DNA from 3 places in the Cytobacillus oceanisediminis genome. Region 2 is predicted to be linked to each of the others. Evidence: riboswitches for the same ligand, from Rfam matches in the RefSeq annotation. Region 2 holds a riboswitch; each other region holds the start of a gene.
The links. A riboswitch is a leader RNA that binds a small molecule or an ion and turns the genes downstream of it on or off. The one in region 2 is predicted to bind glycine.

Region 1 (5,539 bases), 1.9 Mb from region 2:
TTTATTATAGAGATATTAATTTTTGGCTCATATTGCTCTTGAAGGGCTGCTTTTTCGTTTTCATAGCTTTCGCCCTTTTCTTCTGCATCTTCATAAAAATGTTCAAGAAGGTTGAGATCTTTTTGCCATCGCTTACGGGCTTCATCAGCCCATAAATGTTCTTCTTGTTCAATTTCAGACTTTATGAAATTAGCTACCCTGAATACACCGCTCCCCGGCATAATGAGCGGAGACAGAGTGAAAGAGTAGTCGGGAATCTTTGGTGTAAGGCTCATGCCAAGCAATCTGTCATGAAAGCTTTCGACCATTTGCCCATTTATTAATTGGAGGCCGATGGATTTAAAGACATCTCTTTTTCGGTCGCATTGATAAGATACGCGGACGTTCATTCCCAGCCATGGCCTTAATGGAACCTGCATGCCTGGTGCCTGCCGGTGGTTTTCATATAATCGTATATAGCCTGCCAGGTTTCGGGCTGAATGAAAGATCTGGTGAAGTCTTGGGGAGCCAAAATGAATGACTTCCCCCTTAATATGCGCAGGGGCGAGCTGCTGGTTTGTAATAAGTGTAAGCTGCATGGGGTTAGGGACTCCGCCTGTTTTTTCGAGATAATGCCAATAAAAGGGGCGATTCATTAATTCCTTATCCAAATCAATCGTCAGCTGTACGGTTATATACCCCGGGCCTTTATCAATTATTTCGCATCCATTTGCGTGAAAATACCTTTCAAGGAATTTATGAATTTCCTGTTGCTGCATTCAGCCCACCTTCTTTCATATCTTCAGCAAATTGAATCATGCTCGTCAGGTTCTCCATTTTGATTCGCATTTCACCTTCTGAAGCTGATCTTCCGAAAATATCAACAAGGTGATCGTCAATACTGCCAAATTCAAGTTTTGTTAAAATATCATCCAAATCACCGATGACTTTTTCGAAAAGATGTATTTTCTCATATAAAAGCTTCATTACATGTTCTTCGACTGTATCTTTCGTGGCAAAATTATAAATCATGACATCCTTTTCCTGGCCGAGACGATGGATACGTCCAATCCTTTGTTCGAGACGCATTGGATTCCAGGGGAGATCGAAATTAATGATATGATTGCAGAATTGCAGGTTTATCCCTTCCCCGCCTGCTTCTGTTGCAATCAGGACTTGAGCTTTCTTTTGGAAAAGCTCCCTCATCCAGTCCTTTTTGCCTCTTTTAAATCCTCCCCTGAACGGCACAGATGTAATTCCATATTGTTTTAAAAACCACTGAAGATACATTTGTGTTGCTCTGTATTCAGTAAAGATTATGACCTTGTCGTTTATTGTTTGTATTAATTCCAGAGCTTTTTGAGCTTTGGAATTTTGCTGGACAGCTTCAACTTTTTTAATAAGGCATTGTATTTGTTCCTGAAAAGCTATTGAGGGCTGTTCCTGTCTTTTCAGCATATTCTGAAGGGTAAAATAGACAGCTTCCCTGCTGCTGCATGCCTCTCTTTGCAGGGTCATCACTGAAAATTGGCTGGAACTGACCCAATCACCTTCCCCTCGCAGCTCTGTTACAGCTTCATAAAGCTCGCGCTCAGCCTGCGAAAATTCAATCGGTATTGTTTCCACATGTCTTTTGGTCCATTCGATTCCTGTATCTGCCCTGCGGTTGCGGATCATGACTTTGTTTACGAGTTCTTTTAGATGTGCATCATCGTTTAAAGAACGCGAGTCCTTTTTATAATTCTCATAAAAGGCTGATTCATTGCCCAGGTGGCCGGGTTTGAGCAAGGACACAAGATTGAATATCTCACTGATGCGATTCTGAATGGGTGTTGCTGTTAAAAGGAGGCAAAACTTCTTTTTCAGGTTTTGCACAAACTCATAGTTTTTGGTTTTATTATTTTTAAGCTTGTGAGCTTCGTCTATAATGATCAGATCATAATCCAGGCTGTAGATAATGTCCCGATGGGGATTGCGTTTGGCTGTATCGATGGATGATACCACAACGTCGCATTGTTCCCATACATAGCTTTTCCGCTGTGCCACAGCCGGAATGAAAAATTTGCTGTTCAGCTCCATGGCCCACTGTGAAACGAGGGAAGCAGGAACAAGTATAAGGACTTTTTTTACGAGTCCTCTGATCATATATTCCTTTAATATCAGACCAGCTTCTATCGTTTTACCGAGACCGACTTCATCAGCAAGGATCGCTTTGCCGTTCATGCTTTCAACAACCTGCCTGGCTACTTCCAGCTGATGAGGGAGGGGAGTAAGGTTCGGCAGATGCTTTGGAGCCTGCAGGCCTTCAAAATCAGGAATAGTCGTGTGATTTTCAACCTCTACAGCCAGTTTATAAAGCTCCCAATTTCCCCATGGGCCGTCGTCATCAATTCTTTTTAAGAATTCATCCTGCCAGGCAGAATCAAAGCCAATTTGCACTGTCATAAAAACAGCTCCTTTTATCTATATAAAGATATTGCCCAAACCTCGTTAAGGTGGTACGATGTTAATAGCTTTGAAAGTTTTGAAAGTTAACACATTACATTTAGTTAACCGAAATAATGGATTCTTTATTTTTTCTGTTTGGTATAAGTATGACCAACTTGGAAAATTTTATAAATGCGAATGACAACAAGGGGAGAGACTACTTTGTAGCGCCGAAGGAGCAAGCAAAATCTGTGAATCTCTCAGGCAAAAGAACTCTTGTTTGACGCAGCTCTGGAGAGTGCTTTTAAATAAGCCACCCAAGGGGAAAGCCGGTTTCGGTAAACTTTCAGGTGCAAGGACAGAGATCTTCTCATAATTGAGGGGATACTCTGTCCTTTTTTATGTTCCTACAACAAACTTCAAAAGATTTTAAGGGGGACGAGTAAATGTCACAGTTAAAACGCACGCCTTTATTCGAGGTGTACAAAGATTACGGAGCAAAAACCATCGACTTCGGAGGCTGGGACCTTCCTGTTCAATTTTCAAGCATTAAAGAAGAACATGAAGCAGTCCGTACAAAAGCCGGCCTTTTTGATGTATCCCATATGGGTGAAATCGAAGTGAAGGGGACGGACAGCCTTAAATACCTTCAAAAAATGATGACGAACGATATTTCCAAATTAAAGAACTCAGGTGCTCAATATACAGCCATGTGTTATGAGAATGGCGGAACTGTTGATGATTTACTTGTCTATAAAATAGAGGATGACCACTATTTGCTGGTTGTAAATGCTTCCAATATTGAAAAGGACTTCAACTGGCTTGAGGACCATGCTGAAGGGAATGTGGAATTGAAAAACCTTTCTGAAGATATGGCACAGCTGGCAATTCAGGGGCCGCTTGCAGAAAAAGTGCTCCAAAAGCTTGCTGGCACGAACCTGTCGGATATAGGATTTTTCAAATTTCAGCAGGATGTCGATCTGAATGGCAAGAAAGCGCTCGTCTCCAGAACAGGATATACAGGAGAAGACGGATTTGAAGTTTACTGTGATGCCAAGGATGCAGCCGCATTATGGAATGAAATCCTTGAAGCAGGCAAAGAAGAAGGCGTGCTCCCATGCGGACTTGGCGCAAGGGATACACTTCGCTTTGAAGCCAACCTGGCACTCTATGGCCAGGAGCTCTCACCTGATATCACACCGCTTGAGGCAGGAATCGGCTTTGCTGTAAAAGTCAATAAAGAAGCTGACTTTATCGGCAAAGAAGTGCTTAAGAATCAAAAAGAAAATGGGGTTCCGCGCAAGCTGGCTGGAATTGAAATGATTGACCGCGGCATTCCGCGCCATGGCTATCCTGTATATAAAGGGGAAGAACTGATCGGGGAAGTGACAACAGGCACTCAATCGCCGACATTAAAAAAGAACATTGGCCTTGTCCTTATCAAGAAAGAGCATGCGGGTCCGGGAACTGAATTAGAAGTGGAAATTCGCGGCAAACGACTGAAGGCTAAGATTGCAGCAACACCTTTTTATAAAAGAGAAAAGAACTAACCGGGGGGAGAAAATGATGAAACATCGCTATTTACCGATGACAGAGTCTGACCAGAAAGCAATGTTTGAAAAAATCGGCGTCAGTTCTGTGGAAGAACTATTCAGTGATATTCCCGAAAGTGTAAGATTTAAGGGCGAATATAAAATCAAGCCGGCAAAATCAGAGACAGCCTTACTGAAAGAGCTTACTAAAATGGCTCAGAAAAATGCTGATCTTCGCACAAATACATCTTTCCTTGGTGCGGGTGTTTATGATCATTACATGCCAATCATTGTTGATCATGTTTTATCCCGTTCAGAGTTTTATACGGCCTATACTCCTTACCAGCCGGAAATTTCCCAGGGTGAGCTCCAGGCAATCTTTGAATTCCAGACAATGATCTGTGAGTTAACAGGAATGGATGTTGCCAACTCATCCATGTATGATGGCGGAACAGCACTTGCCGAAGCAGCCATGCTAAGCGCAGGCAGCACACGCCGCAAGAAGATACTTATCTCAAGCGCAGTTCATCCTGAATCTAAAGAAGTAGTCAAGACATACGCAAAGGGCCAGTATATTGAAGTGATTGAAATCCCTCATAAAGACGGCATCACAGATCTTGAAGCTCTAAATGGACTGATTGGCGATGACATCGCAGCTGTCATTGTACAGTATCCTAACTTTTTTGGCAGAGTCGAGCCTTTAAAAGAGCTTGAGGAAATTATTCATGCCCATAAATCCATGTTTGTTGTTTCAAGCAACCCGCTTGCTCTTGGCGCACTGACACCTCCGGGTAAATTCGGAACTGACATTGTAGCAGGAGATGCCCAGGTTTTCGGAATTCCTACAGCTTTCGGAGGCCCGCATTGCGGATATTTTGCCGTAACATCCAAGCTGATGAGAAAAGTGCCGGGACGTCTTGTCGGACAAACGGTAGACGACCAGGGGCGCCGCGGCTTCGTGCTTACTCTTCAGGCACGTGAACAGCATATCCGCCGCGATAAGGCAACTTCCAATATTTGTTCCAATCAGGCTCTAAACGCACTAGCGGCATCTGTAGCGATGACTGCTCTTGGCAAGAAGGGCGTAAAGGATATGGCAGCTGCCAACATGCAAAAAGCCCATTATGCAAAACAGCAATTCAGGGCTGCCGGCTTTGAAGTTCCATTCGAAGGCCCTTCATTTAATGAATTTGTCATCAAGCTGAATAAGCCTGTTAAAGAAGTAAATCAAAAGCTTCTTGAGAAGGACATTATTGGAGGCTACGATTTGGGCAGAGATTATGCTGACCTGAAAAATCATATGCTTGTTGCTGTAACGGAATTGAGAACGAAGGAAGAAATCGATGCATTCGTTAAAGAAATGGGGGATTACCATGCATAAGGAAGATCAGCCACTCATCTTTGAATTAAGCACAGAAGGCCGTATCGGCTACAGCCTGCCTGAAATGGATATTCCGGAAATTGACCTGGGAGAGCTTCTTCCTGAAGGCTACCTGCGAGAGGAAGAGCCTGAGCTGCCGGAAGTGTCCGAACTTGATATCATGCGTCATTATACTGCACTTTCTAAACGCAATCATGGCGTTGATTCAGGGTTTTATCCA
Region 2 (5,539 bases):
TTATAGAAAGTGTTGACCAGAGATGGTAAACGCTTTTTGTTCCGCCAGCAAAAGAGGAATTTCAGTTTTTACTTACTTAATAGAAGGTCTCTAACTAGGTTGCTTCAAAATTTTAGTATAAATATGGAAATTGATTTGGGGAGTTTAACAATCGAATTATTAGACTTTTTAATATTTTCACAAATCGATTTCATTCTTAAATTGATATACTAAACATATTAGACAACTTGAGGGAGGAACTATATGAAAGACATTTTAAAAATTGGAAGCGCTTTTATTGGTGTAATTGTGGGTGCTGGATTTGCATCGGGGCAGGAAGTTCTTCAGTATTTTACCAGTTTTGGCATTATGGGTATTTTTGCTGCTATTGTTGCAACCGCTTTATTTGCTTATGTCGGCATGATATTGGTGTGGTTAGGGAGCAGCATGAAAACTTCCTCACATAAGCATGTGATTTATAAGATAAGTGGCCGATATCTAGGGTTAATTATAGATTATATCCTTATTTTTACTTTGTTTGGTGTAGGTGTAGTCATGATAGCAGGTGCAGGGTCAAACTTAAATCAACAATTTGGATTGCCTATCATAATTGGAACAAGTGTTATGACGATTCTTGTTCTATTAACGGGAATGTTAAAGGTTGACCGTGTTGTTGCTATCATCGGTGGAATTACCCCAGTTCTAATCCTTTTTGTCATCATCACATCTATCTATAGTTTTATAAATGCTGATGGATCATTCCTCGCTTTGAATGGTGTGGCCAAGGAGACTCCGACAACTCTGCCAAACTGGTTTATTTCTGCCATCAATTATGTGTCCTTTAACACGGCAGTAGGTGCCTCAATGGCAATCGTGATGGGTGGAGCTGAAAATAAACGTAAAACTGCCGCGTTAGGTGGATTAGTTGGAGGTTTTGGTCTCGGTGTTCTCATTCTGCTTAGCCATCTGGCTATTTTCTCTAAGATTGAAAGTGTTGGCAGTATGGATATGCCAATGCTAGCCATTGTTAATAATATTTCACCTGCATTGGGTACGATCATGTCGGTTGTTCTCTTTGCAATGATCTTCAATACAGCTATAAGCATGTTTTTCTCTTTTGTGGCCCGGTTTTCCAAGGTTGATTCCGCACATTTTAAAAGGTTATTCGCGGGAACCATGATTGTAGCATTTGCAGCAAGCTTCATAGGTTTTACTGATCTTGTTAGCTACTTCTACCCGCTAATTGGTTATCTTGGATTGGTCCTAATTGCTGTATTATTTTACGCTCCACTTAGAATGAAAAGGATTGAAAAAGAAGGATACGGAGATGGCGAAGAATATCCTAAAAAAATAGTGAACAGCTAGATGCCAATAAAACAGAGAATAATGGAGAAGGAGAGCGTGGATGTGCACTGTGCTCTCCTTCTTTTTTAATTTGATTATTAAAGACATTGGTGAACGATCTGAATTCCTGGCAGCCTTCTTGTTCCGGCAGTTTTAGAATGTCAGCTGTGTACGAATGATATAAATAGTGTCTCAAGAACTTTGGTGTTTAGTGAGGTTCTTTTCTGGTCAAAGTAGGATAGGAGATGATTTTAATGATTGAAGAATTAATGAAAATGCTTGAAGAACGAGAAGAAGAGATGCTTAAGATACGCCGTTATTTACATCAGAATCCTGAGCTTTCATTTAAAGAGGAAAAAACGGCAGCCTATATCGCTGATTTTTACAGAGGGAAAGATGTTGATCTTATAACGAATGCAGGGAATGGATATGGCATTGTTGTCACTATTGAAGGTGGTAACCTGGGAAAAACCGTGGCACTTCGGGCTGATTTTGATGCGCTTCCTATTAAAGAAGAACTGGATGTTCCGTTTAAGTCAAAAAAGGAAGGTATCATGCATGCTTGCGGCCATGATGCACATACAGCATACCTTATGGTTTTGGCTGACTGTTTAATCCAATTAAAAGATAAGATCCATGGCACCGTGAAAATAATCCATCAGCATGCGGAAGAAGAGCCTCCAGGCGGAGCAAAAAGCATTGTTGAGGAAGGATTTCTCGCTGATGTCCATGCAATTTTTGGCATACATGTTTTGCCGATCGCCCCTGCTGGAACTGTTGGCTATCACAGCGGATATTCCTTTAATGGCCGCGCTTATTTTAAACTTAGAGTGCAGGCAAGCGGCGGACACGGTTCCTCTCCGCATAAGGCCAACGATGCTATTGTGGCAGGCGCTTATTTTGTAACAGCTATCCAAACAGTTGTGAGCCGCAGAGTGGATCCGTTTCATGCCGGTGTAGTGACAATTGGTTCATTTGATGGTAAAGGGAGTTTTAATGTGATCAAGGATCATATCGAAATTGAGGGGGATGTACGCTATTCCAATGATGAAACAAAGGATGTGATGAATAGAGAAATTCACCGCATTGTAAATGGTCTTGAGGAGTTATTTGGTGTAAGCTGTGAGCTAACGTATGAACCCGACTATCCGCCGCTGTATAATGATCCTGAATTGACAAGGTTTGTCGCGGATACGCTTTCAGCAGCCGGGGATAAAGACATTATCGAGATAAAGGAATTTCCTAAAATGGCACCATCGGACGATTTTGCGTATTATTTGGAGAAGGTCCCTGGCTGTTATTTTTATATTGGGTGCACGCCAAAGGGAACAGAAGAACCATACTTCAATCACCACCCTAAATTTGATATCGATGAGGGTTCGATGCTTGTTGCCGCAAAATCAGTGGGATATGTTGTTTGCCATTATTTTAATAAAAAAGAAAACAAAAGCTCACGCTGATGTGAGCTTTTTATGTTTAAAGGAATTCGCTTTTAACTTCTTATTGTTTTTGAATAGATTTGATAGGCAATCTCCAGCTGTAATGATGCGAAATTCCTCGCAGCATTAAAGTAACAGTAAAAAGAATATAGAAATGATAAGACTTTGATAGCCAATCAAGGCCTATAATAAACCCCGCAAAGATGGCCCATAAAAGATATACTTCATCACGTAAAACAATGGGCTTTCGCTGAGCCAGCACATCGCGGATCATTCCTCCGCCGGCACCGGTTATGGCAGCTGAGAACATAACAGCAAATAAGGGTAAATCAATTGATTGTGCATACATAGCTCCCTGAACAGCAAACGCTGACAAGCCAATTGAGTCAAAAATACTCCATTTCGTCAAAAGCTGAACTGCGCTGCTTGGCAATATGATGACAATGCTGATGGTAATAAGGGCAACGATAAAAAGAGTCGTTTGCTGCCATAATTCTATGATCGGAATGCCAGTAAGAAGGTTTCTGATAGCCCCGCCTCCAAATGCTGTAATTAACCCCAAAACATAGGCGCCCATAATGTCGTATTTTACTTCCAGTGCAACGACTGCCCCGCTCATTGCAAATGCAATGGTTCCAATCACGTTCAATACATCCCAAACCATACAATCCCCCTAATCAAGTATCTCTGTCCTTGTACCTGAGAGGTTTACCTATTCTATATTAAAAGGCCTGCCCCGTGGGTGCGTGATACGCTCTCCAGAGAAGCGTCCCGCAGCAGTCTTCTTACCTGAGAGATTCATCTTTCCTATAGATTTGCCCCTTCGGTGACGTACAATACGTTCTCTCCCGCAGCAGTCATTCGCTAGTATTTGTTTTTATAATTATAAAGTATAGAGCAGAGGCTTGGACAGTCAATTAAAATGTCTAAGTGGAAGTTTGAAAAGGGGGAACTGAACATGATCCCCTGGTGCTATGGCGTGCATAATTCTGCTTGTAGGGATTGGTGCCACCATTGTATTAAAGCGGAAATGAAGCAGGGGCAGTCGCTGCTTTTGGGTGCGTCAAAGAAGTGAACGCTAAAAACCCCTACAATTGTAGAGGATCTCGCATGAAGGTTATTCATCCTTCTTTTGTTTCTTTGCCAAAATCGTCCGCAGTTCGTTAATTTCCTCATCAGACAGGGAGTCTTCCTGGATGAATTGGACTAGCATGGATTTCACCGTTCCGCCATAGATTCGCTTGATAAAGGATTGAGCTTCTGCCCGCTGGCATTCATCCTGTGAATATAACGGGAAAAAGGTATAGATTCTCTGGTTTTTATTTACGCCCACTACATTCTTTTGGACAAGCCTGTCCAGAAGAGTACGGATTGTTTTGGGCTTCCAGTCTGTGCACTCTTGTAAGGATAGAATGACTTCATTAGCCGTTTTGGGTGCGCCGTGCCAAAGGACTGTCATGACTTCCCACTCGGATTCTGAAATGCTGGGAATCCTATCAGTCATATTACCGCCCTCCTTCTTTAATGAGATGAACGAATTAATAAATACCTTTTTTCTTCAAAATGGATAATGTAATTTCAGCTGCTTTACTTCCATTGGAGTTATCTTCATTCTGTATATTCGTTGCAAAAAAGTATGTGTCCTGCTCTGACTCAACATAACCGATGAACCATCCATTGATGTTTTTTCCATTTACAGTGCCTGTACCTGTTTTTCCTGAAAGGAGGGCCCCTTCTTTTCCTTCTAGTTTAATGGAATCTTTCACCGTTTGGATATTCTTTTCTTTAAAACCAAATTCGTTGGCATAAAATTTTTTTAGCAGCTGAACTTGTTCCACTGGAGAAATTTTAAGGGAAGATTCCAGCCAATATTCGTCTATTCCACCAGATAGATCGCGATTCCCGTACCTGATTCGGTCTAGAAAAGTTTGAATCGTACCGGGATGAGCCTGCTTGTCTAACGTCTGAAAATACCATGTAACGGAATTTTTTATTGCCGAAGTTAAATTCTGATCCGCATTCCAGGAATCAATAGGATATTTAAGTCCGTTCCATTTGGCCAAGGAGTTTTCATCCGTTATGGTGCCTGACTCTAAACCAAGCAGAGCACTATAAATTTTATAAGTAGAATTTGGTGAAACCCTTAATATGCTTTGTTTTTTATTATGAATAAGATAGTGGTCTGCTTCTTTATCATACAATACAAAACTTCCATTATATCCTGCAAAATAATCACCTAAATCCTCATATATAATGTTATCATCCTTGAATTTATAGCTGCCATCTTCATGAGCCATTACTGATATAAATGGAGCCTGGCCTGCAATAAATATCCCCGCCAAAATGATTATAACCGCACTTTTCCATCTCAGCAGTTTTGATTCCGACTTAAAACAGGCAATTTTTTCAATTCTCGTTTTGATTTGTTTCTTTGACCCGTTTAAATGGTCTGCCAAATCGACTGTCACTGCCCTTGAGGCTTTATGGGCAAAATGAATAATGCTGTTGCCATACTCCATATAAGACTGCTCATCCAAAGAATTTAAAACCGCCGCATCACAGGCAATTTCGCGATCCAGCCTCATTCTCCTAAAAGCTAGCCAAACTAGAGGATTAAACCAATATAGTATTTGAAAAATCACGATTAAATAATTGACTGCAACATCTTTATTTTTATAGTGGTTCAGTTCATGTAAAAAGATATATTCTATATCCTTTTCAGAAAGCCACTTGTCAAAATGGCGGGGAAGCACCACATAAGTCTTAAAAAATCCAAA
Region 3 (5,539 bases), 160 kb from region 2:
GAAGCAGCAGATGACTTGGCTGAAGCTGTATTGGATCGGTATGGCCAAATCGCTGATGAATTGGAGCTGGGTCTGGACATTAAAGATATAATCAGGGAGGATCTTTTTACAAGGCTCTCCAGCGATACAGATGATCCTGAAGTTTTTATGGATCTGATCAAGGCGAGCGGCGAGGATAATAACGCAAAGCTTGTTGCAGCTTATTTTCAGCAGCAGGGAGTGGAAGCAAGGTATGTGAACCCGAAAGAAGCGGGATTGCTTGTAAGCCCGGAGCCCGGAAATGCACAGGTTCTTCCTGAGGCATATGTGAATCTATATTCCTTAAGGGAAGAGGACGGGATTATCATTTTTCCAGGTTTCTTTGGATATAGCAGGGATGGGCAGGTGTTCACATTTTCAAGAAGCGGATCGGATGTGACTGGTTCCATTTTGGCTGGGGCAGCCAAAGCGGACTTGTATGAAAACTTTACAGATGTGGATGCTGTATATTCGGTCAATCCATTTATTGTGGAAAGGCCTAAAGAAATCAAAGAACTGACATACCGCGAAATGCGGGAGCTTTCCTATGCAGGCTTTACAGTCCTGCATGATGAAGCGCTTGTGCCGGCATTCAGGGCTGGAATTCCTGTGCAGATTAAAAATACGAATAATCCATCTGCTCCTGGCACCAGGATTGTGAACGAGCGCGATAATACAAACGGACCTGTGATCGGGATTGCCAGTGATCAGGGATTCTGCAGCATATACGTCGGCAAATACTTAATGAACAGGGAAGTCGGCTTCGGGAGGAAGCTGCTGACCATTTTGGAAGAGTATGGCCTCAGCTATGAGCATACGCCGTCAGGAATTGATGACATCTCCATTATTCTGCGGGAAAACCAATTTACTGATGGTATGGAGGAAGAAATACTGAGCCGCATTCAACATGAACTTCACGCGGATGAGGTGAAAATCCAGCACAGCCTGTCGCTTATCATGGTGGTTGGTGAGGGGATGCGCCAAAACATCGGAACAATGGCGCGCGCCTCCAAAGCCCTCGCTAAAGCGAAAGTAAATATGGAAATGATCAATCAGGGCTCATCTGAAGTGAGCATGATGTTTGGCGTACAGGCAGTGGATGAAAAACGCGCGGTACAGGCGCTTTACAATGAGTTCTTTGCTGCGGCAGCAGTGGTGTGATAATTATACAATATCCGAAAGTAAATATGCTTTATATGCAAATAAGTACAATAAAATTCCTATTACAGCAAGATAAGGTAAATAAATCAAACGTTTGATTGAAAAGCTGGAGGCATAAACCTCGAGCTTTATTTTTTTGAATGAAAAATCTTAAGATAATCAAAATAAGAAGGAAACTTTTTCAATATGGAAGGAGAAAAGGATATGAAGAAATTACTGATCTTATTAATAATGCTGCTGATGCCGCTGAATATGCTGGCAGCCCCGGGCAATGCAGCTGCACAGAAACCGTGTATCACCCAATCAGAGGTTAAGTTTGAAAATGAATTCCGCAGATTATGGATCGACCATGTATTATGGACAAGCAATTATATTACAAGTGCTACAACAGCCGGGGCAGAGGATCAGAAGCAGGTTCTGGCAAGGCTCTTGAAAAAACAGGAGGACATCGGCAATTCGATAAAGCCCTATTATGGAGATGCTGCAGGAAATAAGCTTACAGAGCTGCTTAAGGAGCATATCGTTATTGCAGGAGATATTGTTGAAGCTGCCAAGAGCGGGCAAGGCGCCAAAGTGAATCAGCTGAACAAAGAATGGTATCGCAATGCCGATGATATCGCTGCTTTTCTAAGCGAAGCCAATCCTAATTTAAAAAATGAAGATGTAAAAAAATTGCTATACACGCATCTTGAATTAGTGACGGATGATTTAACAGCAAGCCTGGTTAAGGATTGGGATGCAAGAATTGTTTCGATTGATGATGGAATAACGCATATTATCATGATGGCAGATGCCATTTCTGATGCGGTTGTGAAGCAATTCCCGGACAAATTTAAAGGGTAAATACAAGGGGCTTCAGCACATGCTGGAGCTTCTCTTTTTTTTCCTTTGACAAAGCAGCCCGTCTCATTATAAGCTATTTAGCGTGCCGAAAAAAATAATGTAAATTTTTCACATATAGAAGGAGGGGTATCCGCTATGTCAGGGGATCAAAAGAAAAAGATGATCATATTGATGATCAATATGTTTATTGCGATCGGAAGCTTTGGGATTATCATTCCGATTTTGCCGGCTTATTTGGAATCCATTAATCAGGGGGGAACGGCAGCAGGCCTGATGATTGCCATTTTTGCGGGTGCCCAGCTGATTTTTTCTCCCATTGCGGGGAAATGGGCTGACCAGTACGGACGCAGAAAGATGATTATTTACGGGTTAGCTGGTCTGACTTTATCCATGCTTGTCTTTTATGCAGTAGATTCCATTTGGCTGCTTTACTTTTCACGTGTCATTGGAGGCATTGGGGCAGCCTTGCTGATTCCAGCTATTTTTGCTTACATTGCAGATATTACTACCATGGAGCAGCGTGCAAAAGGAAATGGCCTTGTCTCAGCTGCGATGTCACTTGGAATTGTTGTTGGACCTGGAATTGGCGGATTTTTGGCAGACTTCGGCTTGAAAATGCCATTTCTGATTTCAGCACTTGTATCTCTAGTGGCTGTTATTTTTTCAATTGTGCTCCTCAAAGAAAGCAGCACATTGCAGACCGTGCCAGGAGAGATGCCTGAAGAGGAACCAATGGTCAAGAAGCTGGCAATGTCTGTTAAGAAGCCTTATTTTATTCCGCTTGTCATTACATTGGTGATGAGCTTTGGGCTAATGGCGTATGAATCTGTGCTGGGGCTGTACCTTGATAATGAGTTTGCTGCTACTCCCCAGGAAATTGCCATTATGGTGACTTCAACGGGGGTCATTAGTGTAATTGTTCAGTTATTTGTAGTTGATCGGGTGGTTAATAAATTCGGAGAAGGAAAGGTATTGAATATCTTTTTAGCTGTTGCAGCGTCAGGATTCCTTGTCTCGCTGTTTGCAGGCAGCTATGCGCTTTTCTTCGTTATTTCGCTGATCATTTTCCTTGCTACTTCCATCCTGCGTCCGGTTTTAACCACGCTAATCTCAAAAATGGCCGGCAATGAGCAGGGATTTGCGATGGGTATGAACAATGCTTATATGAGTATTGGAAACGTGCTTGGGCCAACGATTGCCGGTGTACTTTACGATGTGCGGATTACCTATCCGTTTGTTCTCGGTCTGGCCTTATTGATCGTTACATTGTTTATCACGATTGCTTGGCAAAAAAAGGAGCCGAAACCGAAAGCGGCTGTATAGAAAACGGCTTGGAGACATTGTCTTCAGGCTTTTTTTTTCCGCCCTTTATTCAAAAGCAAATTATTAATCGGAATTTAAAGAAAATAGTTGGTTATAATTGTGGCAATTTTGTGAAAGAAACGCAGTTCGATTGACACGGTTTAAATAATGTATTATTCTGAAAATAACAAAAATATTGAGCGAATGACGGCTGCGGGAGAGAGCATTCAATAGCCACCGAAGGAGCAAGCTTCAAAAATACCCTTGAAGCCAATCTCTCAGGTAGACAGACCGCAGTCAGACGCATCTCTGGAGAGCGCGCAGGAATCTTGCGACACCAAAGGGGTCAAACTCTCAGGTAAAAGGACAGAGAAGGGGGATGAAGAAGCCGCCTTTTTCTGTCCTTTTTATATGGATGGCAGCTTCGGGAAATGCAGATGGAGGAATCTATATGAATACAAATATCAACGCAAACCGGGCGACATTGCTGATATCCTGTCCTGAGAGGCCAGGCATTATCTCCACAGTCTCCAATTTCCTGCTGGAGCATAAGGCTAACATTGTCCATTTTGACCAGCACACAACCGATCCGCTGGCAGGCATCTTCTTTATGCGGATTGAATTCGATATGAATCATTTTGATGAGTCCTTTTCAAAACTGAAAGAGGATCTGCCTGAAATGGCCAGGGAATACTCAATGGAGTGGAAGCTGAGCGGCAAAGGCGAGCGCAAGCGGATGGCCATATTTGTTTCTAAGATGGATCACTGTCTGCTGGAGCTGCTATGGCGCTGGAAGTCGAAGGAGCTTGAAGTGGATATTCCCTTGGTGATCAGCAATCATCCCGACATGAGGGAAGTGGTGGAGGGTTTTGGAATACCTTATCATCATGTTCCGATTACACCTGACACTAAAGCTGAAGCCGAGCAAAAGTCGGTGGAGCTGCTGGATGGAAAAGTGGATTTCATTGTACTGGCGAGATATATGCAGATTCTTTCGCCGAGCTTTATTTCCAAATATCCAAATAGGATTATCAATATCCATCATAGCTTTCTGCCAGCCTTCGTGGGAGCCAATCCTTATGCACGGGCGTTTAACCGCGGAGTCAAGCTGATTGGGGCAACAGCTCATTATGTAACGAATGATTTGGATGAAGGCCCGATCATTGAGCAGGATGTCCAGCGGGTTAATCACCGCCACACTGCACAGGATCTCAAAATTGCAGGACGTCATGTGGAAAGACAGGTTCTAGCCCAGGCAGTCGCCTGGCATGTGGAAGACAAAGTTATTGTGCATGGAAATAAGACGATTGTATTTTAGGTGACAGACAACATGCTCTGTCAAAAAAAAAGATCCAGCATCCAAGAGTTTACGAACATCGTGAGAGAAGGTGAGCAGAAATGAAAAAGAAAAAATTATCAATGATTGAAATGATTAAGGCAAATAAAGAAGAGCTTTTAAAAGATAGCCGTGAGCTTGAAAAGATCGAAAAGAAGATAGACGATAAATATGCAAAAGCACATTAAGAATGAACACCCAGCCTGGGAATAAAACAGGCCGGGTGTTTTTTTATGAGCTGAGTTAAAAAGTGAAAATGGCGGGAGATGTATTGAGGATTAGTGCCTGCGGGAAGAGCAGGGAATGAACGAAGGGAGCTAATGAGGGGACGAAGGGAACTAATGCAGATAAGTAGTTCCTGTTGATAGAAAAAACTAAAAACACCCAGGGAGTCCCTGGGCGCCAACTTCTTATTTTTGTCTAAAGAAATCTGTGAAAGCATGATACATTTCCATTCCCTGATAAAAGAACAGGCTGGAAGCTGTTAATGAAAATAACCCAATCATTAAGAATCGAATCCACATTATTCGTTTCCTCCTTTAATTGTTTTGTTGGACAATTAAGGAGTGTGGATTACATAATTCGCCTCGTAGAAGATGGGAGTATAGAATATCCTTTTCCTGCGGGCGATGATGTGCAGGGCACTGTATATAAAAAGGATAATGGTTAGGATTGTGATGGCTAAAGAAATCATATCCTGTGTAAAGATATGTTTTTTAGGATCATCTTTTAATAGGAAACTCTCGGTAAAGTCCGAAACAGTTACCGCTTTGCTTTGGTCCATTGGAATATCATTAAAATGGACACCAGGGTACTGGGTGATGAGGAAGGTTAAAAATACAGACAGCATTAAAAATGGCATTAACTTCATTTTTTTCA

Region 1: it holds a riboswitch for glycine, as region 2 does, so the genes downstream of both, gcvT (glycine cleavage system aminomethyltransferase GcvT) here and IRB79_RS04345 (trimeric intracellular cation channel family protein) in region 2, are expected to answer to the same signal.
Region 3: it holds a riboswitch for glycine, as region 2 does, so the genes downstream of both, purU (formyltetrahydrofolate deformylase) here and IRB79_RS04345 (trimeric intracellular cation channel family protein) in region 2, are expected to answer to the same signal.

The regions. Positions count from the first base shown of each region.
Region 1 covers NZ_CP065511.1:4,306,271-4,311,809, reverse strand. The annotation lists gene IRB79_RS21625 (YqhG family protein) at 1-758, opposite strand, end outside; gene IRB79_RS21620 (DEAD/DEAH box helicase) at 736-2,424, opposite strand; glycine riboswitch at 2,605-2,692, shown strand; gene gcvT (glycine cleavage system aminomethyltransferase GcvT) at 2,853-3,956, shown strand; gene gcvPA (aminomethyl-transferring glycine dehydrogenase subunit GcvPA) at 3,973-5,319, shown strand; gene gcvPB (aminomethyl-transferring glycine dehydrogenase subunit GcvPB) at 5,312-5,539, shown strand, end outside.
Region 2 covers NZ_CP065511.1:825,800-831,338, forward strand. The annotation lists gene IRB79_RS04335 (YkvI family membrane protein) at 244-1,344, shown strand; gene IRB79_RS04340 (amidohydrolase) at 1,578-2,783, shown strand; gene IRB79_RS04345 (trimeric intracellular cation channel family protein) at 2,824-3,426, opposite strand; glycine riboswitch at 3,447-3,527, opposite strand; glycine riboswitch at 3,530-3,623, opposite strand; gene blaI (penicillinase repressor BlaI) at 3,880-4,266, opposite strand; gene IRB79_RS04355 (BlaR1 family beta-lactam sensor/signal transducer) at 4,301-5,539, opposite strand, start outside.
Region 3 covers NZ_CP065511.1:661,990-667,528, forward strand. The annotation lists gene IRB79_RS03360 (aspartate kinase) at 1-1,179, shown strand, start outside; gene IRB79_RS03365 (glycosyltransferase) at 1,384-2,022, shown strand; gene IRB79_RS03370 (MFS transporter) at 2,158-3,345, shown strand; glycine riboswitch at 3,529-3,628, shown strand; gene purU (formyltetrahydrofolate deformylase) at 3,776-4,642, shown strand; gene IRB79_RS03380 (FbpB family small basic protein) at 4,723-4,848, shown strand; gene IRB79_RS03385 (hypothetical protein) at 5,220-5,539, opposite strand, start outside.